3 regions of the Blastococcus sp. SYSU DS0552 genome follow, and region 2 is predicted to be linked to each of the others. Evidence: predicted binding sites of a transcription regulator. Region 2 holds the regulator's gene; each other region holds the start of a gene.

Region 1 (3,266 bases), on a different contig from region 2:
GGCGGTGCCGCACCGGCCCGCGGCGGGTCGAACACGCCCATGTCCACCGGTGAGGGCATGCGGTGGAAGCGGGCCTGCTCGGCCCAGTAGCGTTCCATCTCCGCCTCCGGCGGCTCCTCCGCACCGCCCCACTCAGCGAGGACGAGCGCCTCGGAGGCTGCCCACCAGTCGGCGAAGGCCTCCTCCTCCGTGGGCCAGGCGGCGCGTGCCGGGGTGGGTGGCGCGACGGACGGAGCAACGACCGGTGCGGCTTCCTCCGCAGCGGCGTCGGGGAGCAGCCCCAGGGCACGGGCGAGCGCCCGCACCATCTCCGCCGGGACCACCTGCCCGGAGATCTCGCCCGGCTCATCGCCGCCCAGCAGCGTGCGCACCCCGGCGACCACGGTCAGCTGCGCGGTCACCGGCGGCATCTCGTGCTCCCCGGGCCGCAGGACGAGGTCGAGCAGGCAGTCGGCCATCTTCTGCCCACGGGTGCGCTGGTCATCGGGGCCGGTGTCGAGGGCGTCGGCGTACCGACCCAGGGCGTCCAGCAGCGCCTGGGCCTCGGGCACCGTGAGCAGCGCGCTCAGCACCGCCGTCCCGTCCGCGGTGCCCGGCCGCACGGAGACGCCGCGGTCGCGCAGCGCTCGGGCCAGCCGGCCGGCCGCGTCGCGCGCATCGCGCCGGAGGACCACACGCCGCGCCTTGTCACCCAGCTGCGCCGGGGTGGTGGTGGTCCGCCGGCCGACCCAGGCGAGCAGTTCGGCCTCCACCTCGGTGCGGACCTTCGGGTCCGCGATCGGCGCGACGGTGCCGAGCATCGGCCACAGGTGCCCGTCGTGCAGTGCGCCCGATTCGAGGGCCTGCAGCGTCCCGGGCAGCCGGTGCACGAGCGTCAAGGACCGGGTGAGCAGCGCTTCGGCCGACTGCGAAGTGCGGGACAGGGCGACGGCGAGTTCCTGGGTGGCCCACTCGCTGACGCCGGCGAGCACCTCCGGCCTGGAGGCCCGGCGATCGGCGCTCATGGCGCCCGGCTCGCCCGGTTGCCGGTCCACGGACGCCGGACGGGCCGCCGCGAACTCGGCCACCGCCCGGGCGCGCAGCGCGGTCTGCCGGGCGATCTCCCGGTCGGCGGCCTGCACCGCGCCGAGCGGCCCGGTCGCCCAGCCGACCGCAGGCGCACCCGGTGGGGCACTGGTCGTCGTCCCGGCGTCTGACATGCTTCGAACGTATGTTCGACCACCGACAATTCCGCGCGACCGCTCCTGCGTCAGGACCGGGTCGCGACCAGGGCCAGACCCATGAGCACCGGCCGTAGAAGGCCTCGAGCCTCATGCCGCCGCGCACCTCGAGCCACAGGACCCGCTCTCGAGCGTGCAGCAGCCCGGCAGGACACCCGGTTGTCATCTGCACCGGGTTTGCCACGCCGACCGGCGGGGGCACCGGCGGGCCATGGACGCGGACATCACGCTGCGGGTCGACGGCGAGACCCACCGGCTGACCGTCGACACCCGCACCTCCCTGCTCGACGCGCTGCGCGAGCGGCTGGGCAACACCAGCCCGAAGAAGGGCTGCGACCACGGACAGTGCGGGGCCTGCACGATCCTGCTCGACGGGCAGCGGGCGCTCTCCTGCCTCGCGCTCGCGGTCGCGCACGACGGCGCGGAGATCACCACCGCCGACGGGCTGGCCCGCGACGGCGAGCTACACCCGGTGCAGCGGGCCTTCCTCGAGCGGGACGCCTTCCAGTGCGGCTACTGCACGCCGGGGCAGGTCTGCTCGGCGGTCGGGGTGATCGACGAGTTCGAACGCGGCTGGCCCAGCCACGTCACCGAGGACCTCACCAGCGAGCCGGAGATGACGCACGACGAGGTCGCCGAGCGGATGAGCGGCAACCTCTGCCGCTGCGCCGCCTACGTCAACATCACGCCCGCCGTGCAAGAGGCGGCGGGCCGGTGAAGTCGTTCACCTTCGCCAAGCCCGGCGACGTCGCCGAGGCGGTCCGCGACGTCGCCGCCGAGCCGAACGCCGTCTTCCTCGCCGGCGGCACCAACCTGGTCGACCACCTGCGCCTCGGCGTCGCCCGGCCCGACCTGGTCGTCGACGTCCGCACCCTGACCTCCCGCGAGATCACCGACCTCGACGACGGCGGGCTGCGCCTCGGCGCCGCCAGCACCAACAGCGAGGTCGCCGCCGACCGCCGGGTCCGGGAGCGCTACCCGGTGCTCGCCCAGGCCCTGCTGGCCGGTGCCACCGGGCAGCTGCGGAACATGGCGACCACCGGGGGCAACCCGCTGCAGCGCACCCGCTGCCCGTACTTCCAGGACGTCACGACGCCCTGCAACAAGCGCGAGCCCGGCTCCGGGTGCTCCGCCGTCGGCGGCTACGTGCGCTACCACGCGATCCTCGGGACGCCGGGTGCGCTGCCGGATCCGACCGCACCCGAGACCTGCATCGCCACCCACCCCTCCGACATGGCCGTCGCGCTCGCCGCGCTCGACGCGCGGGTGCACACCCTCGGCCCGGCCGGCGTCCGCACCATCCCGTTCACGGACCTGCACCGGCTCCCCGGCGACGACCCGTCGCGGGACACGGTGCTGGAGCACGGCGAGCTGATCACCGCGATCGACCTGCCGCCGCTGTCGGCGGGGACGCGGAGCGCCTACCGGAAGGTGCGCGACCGGGCCTCGTACGCCTTCGCGCTCGTGAGCGTCGCGGCCGTGGTGCACGACGGCGACGTCCGCATCGCGCTCGGCGGAGTGGCGCACAAGCCGTGGCGGGCGCCCCGCGCCGAGGAGATCCTGCGCGGGCAGCCGCTCACCGACGACGCCGTCCGGGCCGCGATGGACGCCGAACTCGCGGCCGCCCAGCCGCAGCCCGGCGTCGAGGGCGGCAACGGCTTCAAGATCCCGCTCGTCACCCGCACCGTCGCCGCCACCCTGCGCACGCTGACCGAGGAGCAGTCATGACCGACCTGCTGGAGCCGCGCGCGATCGGGCAGGGGCTGGTCCGGCGCGACGGCGAGGCCAAGGTGCGGGGCACCGCGACCTACGCCGTCGAGACGCCGGTGGAGAACCCCGCCTACTGCCACCCGGTGCAGGCGACCGTCGCCCGCGGCCGCGTGACCGCCATGGACACCACGGCGGCCGCGGCCCTCGACGGGGTGCTGCGGATCCTCACCCCGTTCGACGCCGAGCGGCTGGCGAGCACCGAGGACGCCGAGTACGCCGTCCTGCAGAGCGACGAGGTGGCCTTCCGCGGGCAGCCGATCGGGGTGGTGGTCGCGG
Region 2 (3,266 bases):
TCGACGGACCGTCACGCAGCGATGCCGCTGACGGGGAGGCGGGCATCGCCTGCGTCACCGGCGGCACCTCGACGGCCGGCGACTCCGGAAGCCGCACATCCCCCAGGTCGATCCAGAGCGCCTGCTCTTCGCCTCCGGCGACGACCCGCACCCACATCTGGCACGCGCCGGAGTCGTCGTGTCGCCACCCCAACAGCTCCCCCGCACACCAGGCACCCGCCTGGTGGACCTCGACGGCCTGGGGACGAGTGGTGAACACGGCGGCGCGGTTCTCCATGACGCTGGACACGGACGTACCGTAGGTGGCCGACCAGCACGCACGGTGAACGTGCCTGTACTGAGGGTTGACGAAGTCGGCGAGCCGCGTTGTGAACACCTTGCCCTGGCGCGCAGACACCGAGCCCTACGGGGCCGTCAGGGCAGGACGAGGACCTGACCAGGCGAGATGGCCGCGGAGCCGAGCCCGTTCAGCCGCTGGATGTCGACGACGACGTCGCGGACATCGCGCCCGTCGGCGACCGCGCCGGCGATGGACCAGAGCGTGTCACCCGGCTCGACGATCACCTTGGTCGTCCCCATGAGCTCCAATCCGCCACCCGCATCCCCGAGGACGGCGCTGCCGAGGACGATCACGCCCGCGGCGAGGATGAGGGTGAGGACCGCGAGCACGCGACGCCCGCGCGACGTCAACCGGAGCGGCGGCTGCTCCACCCGCTCCCGACGCCCCCGGCCGGGCGATCGCCCCACCGTCGCCCGCGGGCCGCTCGTCCTCCCGCGAGCCGGCGCGGGCAGAGGTTCGGGCATCTCCGCGTAGGAGCGAGGCGGCGGGAGCACCCGGAGATGCCGGGCGGGTGGCGGACCGGCGCGCCGCTCCCCCGGGTCGACCGGCACCTGGCCGCGGACCCGCAGTGCCGTGCTGCTCGTCATGTGTTCAGCCCTCCTGGCCGGCACCCGCCGGACCCGAACGTGTGTTCGATTCGAACGCCTGTCCGATGTCTACCGGACGGGACCGACACTTGGGGAGCGACACGAGAAAGTTTCGAACACGTGTTTGAAGTGACCGCCGATCGGCGCTACCGTTCCTCCGACGACGAGGGTCGAGAGCTGCGCGGGCAGCCGGCGAGGAGGAGACGTGGCGGACTCGAGCAGGACGTCCGGCAACCGGGGCGGCACCGCGGGCGTGGCCCCGGGGACGGCGGACGGTTCGGCGTCGGTACGGGCCTTTCCCGACCGCGCGGCCGATGGGGACGGGCTCACCCAGCGGCAGCGGCGGGTGCTCGAGGTGATCCGCGACTCCATCGACCGGCGCGGCTACCCGCCGTCGGTGCGTGAGATCGGCGAGGCCGTCGGGCTGTCCTCGGCATCCTCGGTCGCGCACCAGCTCTCGGTGCTGCAGAAGAAGGGCTGGCTCCGGCGCGACCCGAACCGCCCGCGCGCCCTGGACGTGCGACTGCCCGGGGATGCCGGCCGGGCCACCGCCGCACCAGTCGAACCCCCCGTGGTCGGCGACGGCGTGCAGGCCGCCGCGCCCGCCTATGTCCCGCTCGTGGGCCGGATCGCCGCCGGTGGCCCGGTGCTCGCCGAGCAGGCGGTGGAGGACGTCTTCCCGCTGCCGCGCGAGCTGGTCGGCGAGGGAACCGTCTTCATGCTCAAGGTGGCCGGCGACTCGATGGTCGAGGCCGCCATCTGTGACGGCGACTGGGTCGTCGTCCGCCAGCAGCCGACCGCCGAGAACGGCGAGATCGTGGCGGCGATGATCGACGGCGAGGCGACGGTGAAGACCTACAAGCGCCGGGACGGTCACGTGTGGCTGCTGCCGCACAACCCGGCCTACGAGCCGATCCCCGGCGACGAGGCGACGATCCTCGGGCGGGTGGTGTCGGTCCTGCGTCGGGTCTGACGCCGAAGGCCTCCGACGGTGCCTCCCCAGTGGAGGCACCGTCGGAGGCCGTCCGCACCCGATGTCGTCACCGACGCCGGTAGTCACCGTCCCGCTTCTCGAAGAACGCCTGGAGCGCCTCCTGGTGGTCCTCGGTGCGGAACATCTCCAGGAAGCGCTTGGTCTGGAGCGCCTGCCCCTGCGCGAAGTCCATCTCGAAGGCGCCCGTCACCGCCTCCTTCGTCACCTCGACCGACAGCGGGGCGCGGGTAGCGATTCGCTGGGCCTTGGCCAGCGCGGCGGGCATGAGATCTGCCGGGTCGTGGACCTCGGTCACCAGCCCCCAGTTCAATGCCTGCTGCGCGGTGTACCGGGCACCGGTCAGCAGGATCTCCTTGGCCGGCCCCAATCCGATCACGCGAGGCAGGCGCCAGAAGCTGACGATGAGGCCCACGTTGACGCCGGCGGCCACGAAGAACGCCTCCGTCGAGGCGATGCGGATGTCGCAGCACAGCGAGAACTCCAGCCCGCCGCCGATCGTGGCCCCGTTGATGGCCGCGATCACGGGGGCACGGAAGTTCTGCACCCCGTTGAGGACCCGGCCGAACTCGGCGAGATAGTCGGTCAGCTGCTCGTCGCTCATGGACTGGTCCTCGCCCAGGTGCGCACCTGCGGTGAAGGCCCGCCCCTCACCGGTGATCACCAGGCACCGGACGTTCTCGTCGGCGTCCAGAATGTCGAGCGCTCGCATGAACGAACGCCGGCTCTCCCAGCTGAACGTGTTGGACGGAGGACTGTCCAACGTGAGGACGGCGATGTGCGGGGTCTCGTATCGCAGGTGGACGCCGCTGCCGACGTCTGTCGTGGTCTCGGTCATGCTGCTTCCTCCGGTGGTGTGTTGAGTGCGACGGACGGGGCCCGGCGGGACCGCCGGGTGGACTGGCCGGGGCGGCGGTCGAGCAGCCGCATGGCGAACACGGTCACTACGATGTTGATGAGCAGGACCACCACGGAGAGCGCCCCGACCCGCTGGTAGAGCGATTCGCTGGCCAGGCTGTAGAGCACCGTGGACACGGTGGGATTCGCGCCGGTGTAGAGGAACACCGACATCTCCAGCTCCCGGAAGAGCAGGACGAAGTTGAGCATGCCCGCGGCGAGCAGCGACGGGCGCAGCAGCGGCACCGTGATCCGTCGCCACGTACGCGCCCAGGACGCACCGAGGCTCCGGGATGCCTCTTCCACCTCCGCGCCGATCTGTCCCATCCCGGCGTGGACGTAGGCGAAGGTCAGCGGCAGCGCGCTCCCCGCATAGGCGATCAGCAGGATGGTCAGCGTCCCGCCGAGCCCGAACGGCTGCCCGGCGTAGGCGATGATCAGGCCGACGCCG
Region 3 (3,266 bases), on a different contig from region 2:
CGGAGCGGGACGACGCGCAGGACGAGAGCCGGGACGAGGACCGGGACGAGGGCCGGGGCGGTGCCCGGGACGCCACCCCCGCGGAACCGGCGAGCGCCCGCACCGGGTAGGGCGGACTGCCGGGGCGGCCGGCCCGCACCACCCGGGCGTCAGCCCTGCCGCGTCCCCTCCAGCAGGTCGGCGGCGCGGGCAGCCGCCCGCCGCAGCCCCTCGCGCTCGGAGGCGTACCCGCCGGCCACACCGACGACCGGCAGGTTCGACAGGGCGCGGGCGAACACCTTCCCCTTCGGGCGGGCGTCCAGCGCGTCGTCGATTCGGCCGAGCAGCCGAGCCGCCCGCCACAGCGTGCGGACGGCGCCCTTCGCCCCGCGGCGCTCGTCCCGGGGGCCGAACGCGCCCTCCACGTAGGTGCCCTTGCTCCGGGTGAGCAGCGGCTCGACCTGGGCCGGCGTGAGCTCCCGGCGCAGCAGGACCCGCGCCAGCAGCGACACCCGGTCGGCCGGGGCAGTCACCCCGTGCTCCCCGGCGACACCGAGCACCACCAACGACTGCACCGCGGTGCCGACGCTGTTCTGCAGCGGCAGCAGATCGGCGAGTTTGCCGGCGAAGCGGGGGACCGCCGACACGCCCGCGGCCACCCGGGACACCCGGTCGGCCCACCAGCGGTCGCGCTCCTCGCGCGGCAGCTCCGGCGGCCGGCCCATCCGGTCCGCCAGCGGGGTCAGCAGCCGATCGAGCCGGCGGAGGACGTCGACGACGACGGCGTCGCTGATCTGAGCAGCCATGGGCACGGGGTGCCCCGTACCCGGTTTCTCGATGCGTGGCGGTGGTGTGGCGCTCAGTACGGCGGCGGCGAGGTGGTCGCGACCAGACCGCTCGGGGTGGTGACCGTGAGGCTCCCGTCGCTGCCGAGGTCGTGGCGCCACCCCGGGGCCTGGTGCTTGCCGCGGTGGTCGGTGGTGCAGTAGCCGGCGAGGTTGCCGGCGCTGGTGGGACCGTCCGGATACGGGCGGTGGTGGTCGAGCTCGCCGCCGCGGGGCACCCGTCGACGGCAGCCGGGGAACCGGCAGTGACGATCCCGCGCCCGCACCCACCGATCCAGCTCGCCCGAAGGGCGGTAGCCGGTGCTGGGCCCCGGGGCGCCGAGGCCGGGCCGGTCGGAGAGGTCGTGGGTGCAGCGACCGGTGCTCCGACGGCAGCTCGGACGGTCGCAGCTGCCCGCGCGGCGCAGACGGGGCAGGTCGGTCAGGGCCAGCAGCGTGCCGGACAACGCGTCGGTCAGAGCGATCCTCGGCCGCTCGGCCAGCCCGCCGCCACCGGTGCTCCCCAGCAGGTCGGCGAGCCACGCCCGTCGCCCGTCGGAGGCCGACCGCAGCGCGGCCAAGGCGTCCTCCGCTGCGGTGAGCCGCCCTCCGGGGCCGGCCCGCCAGGTGGCCTCGTCGTCGGCGTCGGCCGTGACTGCCGTGCGGACCAGTCGTCCGGCGCGGGAGAGCTCCTGCTCCACGCGGAGCACGGCGAGGCCGGCGGTCTCGACCGCCTCGTCGGCCAGCGTCCACCAGCCGGTTCCGGGCGAGGTGGCCGCCGGCCCGGGAGGTACCGCCCCGGCCGTGGTCGCTGCTGCCGGTGAGGAATTGCCGGCATCCGGTGGGGTGTCCTCCGGTTCCGGCGCCGGAGGATCACCGCGCCGCCGGTCTGGCCCTCGCGACGTCGGTGAGGCTGCGGTGCACCCCCGGCGCTCCTGGGCCACGGCGGCGTCGGCACCGGTGTCGGCGCGGGGCGCGTCCTCGATCTCGGCGCCCTCGATCTCGGCGCCCTCGATCTCGGCGTCCTCGATCGTGTCGCCCGGGAGTGCGTCGTGCGTGGTGGCGGGGTCGCCGGCGACGTCCGGGGGAAGGGCGGGGTCGCCGGCGACGTCCGGGGGAGGGGCGAGGTCGCCGTTGCCGTCGGGGTCGGATCGACCAGTTCACCGCTGAGCAGCCGGCGCTCCGTCTCGGCCAGCCACCACTCCAGCTCGGCCTGCTCCTGCGCCTGCCACGACATCGAGCCGGACGGCTGCCCCGGGGCCGGCTCCGCGGAGTCGGATCCCAGCGGCCGGCCGGTGAGCGCTGTCAGGAAGTGGCGGATCATCTCGGCCGGCACGACCTGCCCGTCGATCTCCCCGGAACCGTCTCCGCCGGCGAGGGTGGCCAGCGAGGCGACGACGGTGAGCAGCACCTGCACCGGCGGCAGATCGGTCTCGCCCGGGCGCAGCACCAGGTCGAGCAGGCAGTCGACCATCTTCTGGCCCCGCGTGCGCTGATCGTCGTCGCCGTCGTCGCCGTCGTCGAGCGCCTCCGCGCAGGCGGTCAGTGCCCGGTACAGCGCCTGGGCCTCCGGCATGGTGGCGTACACGCTCACGGTCGCCATGCCGTCGACGGCGTCCGGGCGGATGTGGACCCCGCGCCGCTTCAGCGCTTCCTGCAGCGTGCGGGCCGCGGCGCGGGCGTCCCGATGGCCACCTCGCGGCGCGCCTTGTCGTTCAGCTGCGCAGGCGTCACCACCCGGCCTGCAGCCCAGCGCAGCAGCTCGGCCTCGACCTCGGCCCGCACCCGGTCGTCGGCGATGGGAGCGACCTTCTCGAGCATGGTCCAGAGGTGCCCGGGGGTGCAGGGCCCCCGCCTCCAGGGCGGCCAGCGTGCCGGGCAGCCGCTCCACGAGCGTCAGCGAGCGGACCAGCAACGCTTCCGCGGCCCGGGCGGAGAGCGAGAGGGCGATCATGAGCTCCTGCGTCGCCCACTCGCTCACCCCCCGCAGCACCTCGGGACGCGCGGCCCACCGCTCCGGGCTCATCGCGCCCGGCTCACCCTGGGCACGGTCGCCGTCGGCGGGCCGGTCCGCGGCGAACCTGGCGACCGCGCGGGCGCGCAGCGCGGTCTGCCGGGCGATCTCGCGGTCCGCGGCCTGCACCTCGCCGAGCGGGCCGGCGGCCAGCCTCACCGGCGGGGCGGACTCGGGCCACTCGGTGGACGCCTCGCGGGCTCGTCGGCGCCGTCCGGCGGCCACCGCCCGGGCGCGGGCGGTGGCGTACCAGTCGCTCACTGCGCCGGCGTCCGCCATGCATCGAACGTACGTTCGATAACCCGGGAGTGCAAGACGTACTTGCGCGAAGGTGCTGCTCAGCGCGGTGCGGCCCCGGGCGCGGAGTCGTGTCGTCCCGCGCCGCGGTGGCCACCCGGGCCGGGTCAGACGCCGCTGCCGTGCCTGCCCTCCCCGGCGGCGAAGCGTGC

Evidence for each region. The regulator LexA, encoded in region 2, represses DNA repair genes until DNA is damaged. The targets are predictions, from matches to a motif close to TCGAACANNTGTTCGA.
Region 1: the regulator LexA is predicted to act here: its motif matches at 1,203-1,218, upstream of ACI8AG_RS03130 (DUF222 domain-containing protein).
Region 3: the regulator LexA is predicted to act here: its motif matches at 1,530-1,545, upstream of ACI8AG_RS12035 (HNH endonuclease signature motif containing protein).

What each region holds. Positions count from the first base shown of each region.
Region 1 covers NZ_JBJHAB010000002.1:196,921-200,186, reverse strand. The annotation lists gene ACI8AG_RS03130 (DUF222 domain-containing protein) at 1-1,199, opposite strand, end outside; gene ACI8AG_RS03125 (2Fe-2S iron-sulfur cluster-binding protein) at 1,432-1,938, shown strand; gene ACI8AG_RS03120 (FAD binding domain-containing protein) at 1,935-2,948, shown strand; gene ACI8AG_RS03115 (xanthine dehydrogenase family protein molybdopterin-binding subunit) at 2,945-3,266, shown strand, end outside.
Region 2 covers NZ_JBJHAB010000006.1:50,214-53,479, reverse strand. The annotation lists gene ACI8AG_RS07695 (hypothetical protein) at 1-289, opposite strand, end outside; gene ACI8AG_RS07690 (LysM peptidoglycan-binding domain-containing protein) at 415-711, opposite strand; gene lexA (transcriptional repressor LexA) at 1,133-1,900, shown strand; gene ACI8AG_RS07680 (enoyl-CoA hydratase/isomerase family protein) at 1,968-2,756, opposite strand; gene ACI8AG_RS07675 (ABC transporter permease) at 2,753-3,266, opposite strand, start outside.
Region 3 covers NZ_JBJHAB010000010.1:56,525-59,790, forward strand. The annotation lists gene ACI8AG_RS12025 (AI-2E family transporter) at 1-110, shown strand, start outside; gene ACI8AG_RS12030 (hypothetical protein) at 150-785, opposite strand; gene ACI8AG_RS12035 (HNH endonuclease signature motif containing protein) at 839-1,504, opposite strand; gene ACI8AG_RS12040 (hypothetical protein) at 2,448-2,624, opposite strand; gene ACI8AG_RS12045 (crotonase/enoyl-CoA hydratase family protein) at 3,222-3,266, opposite strand, start outside.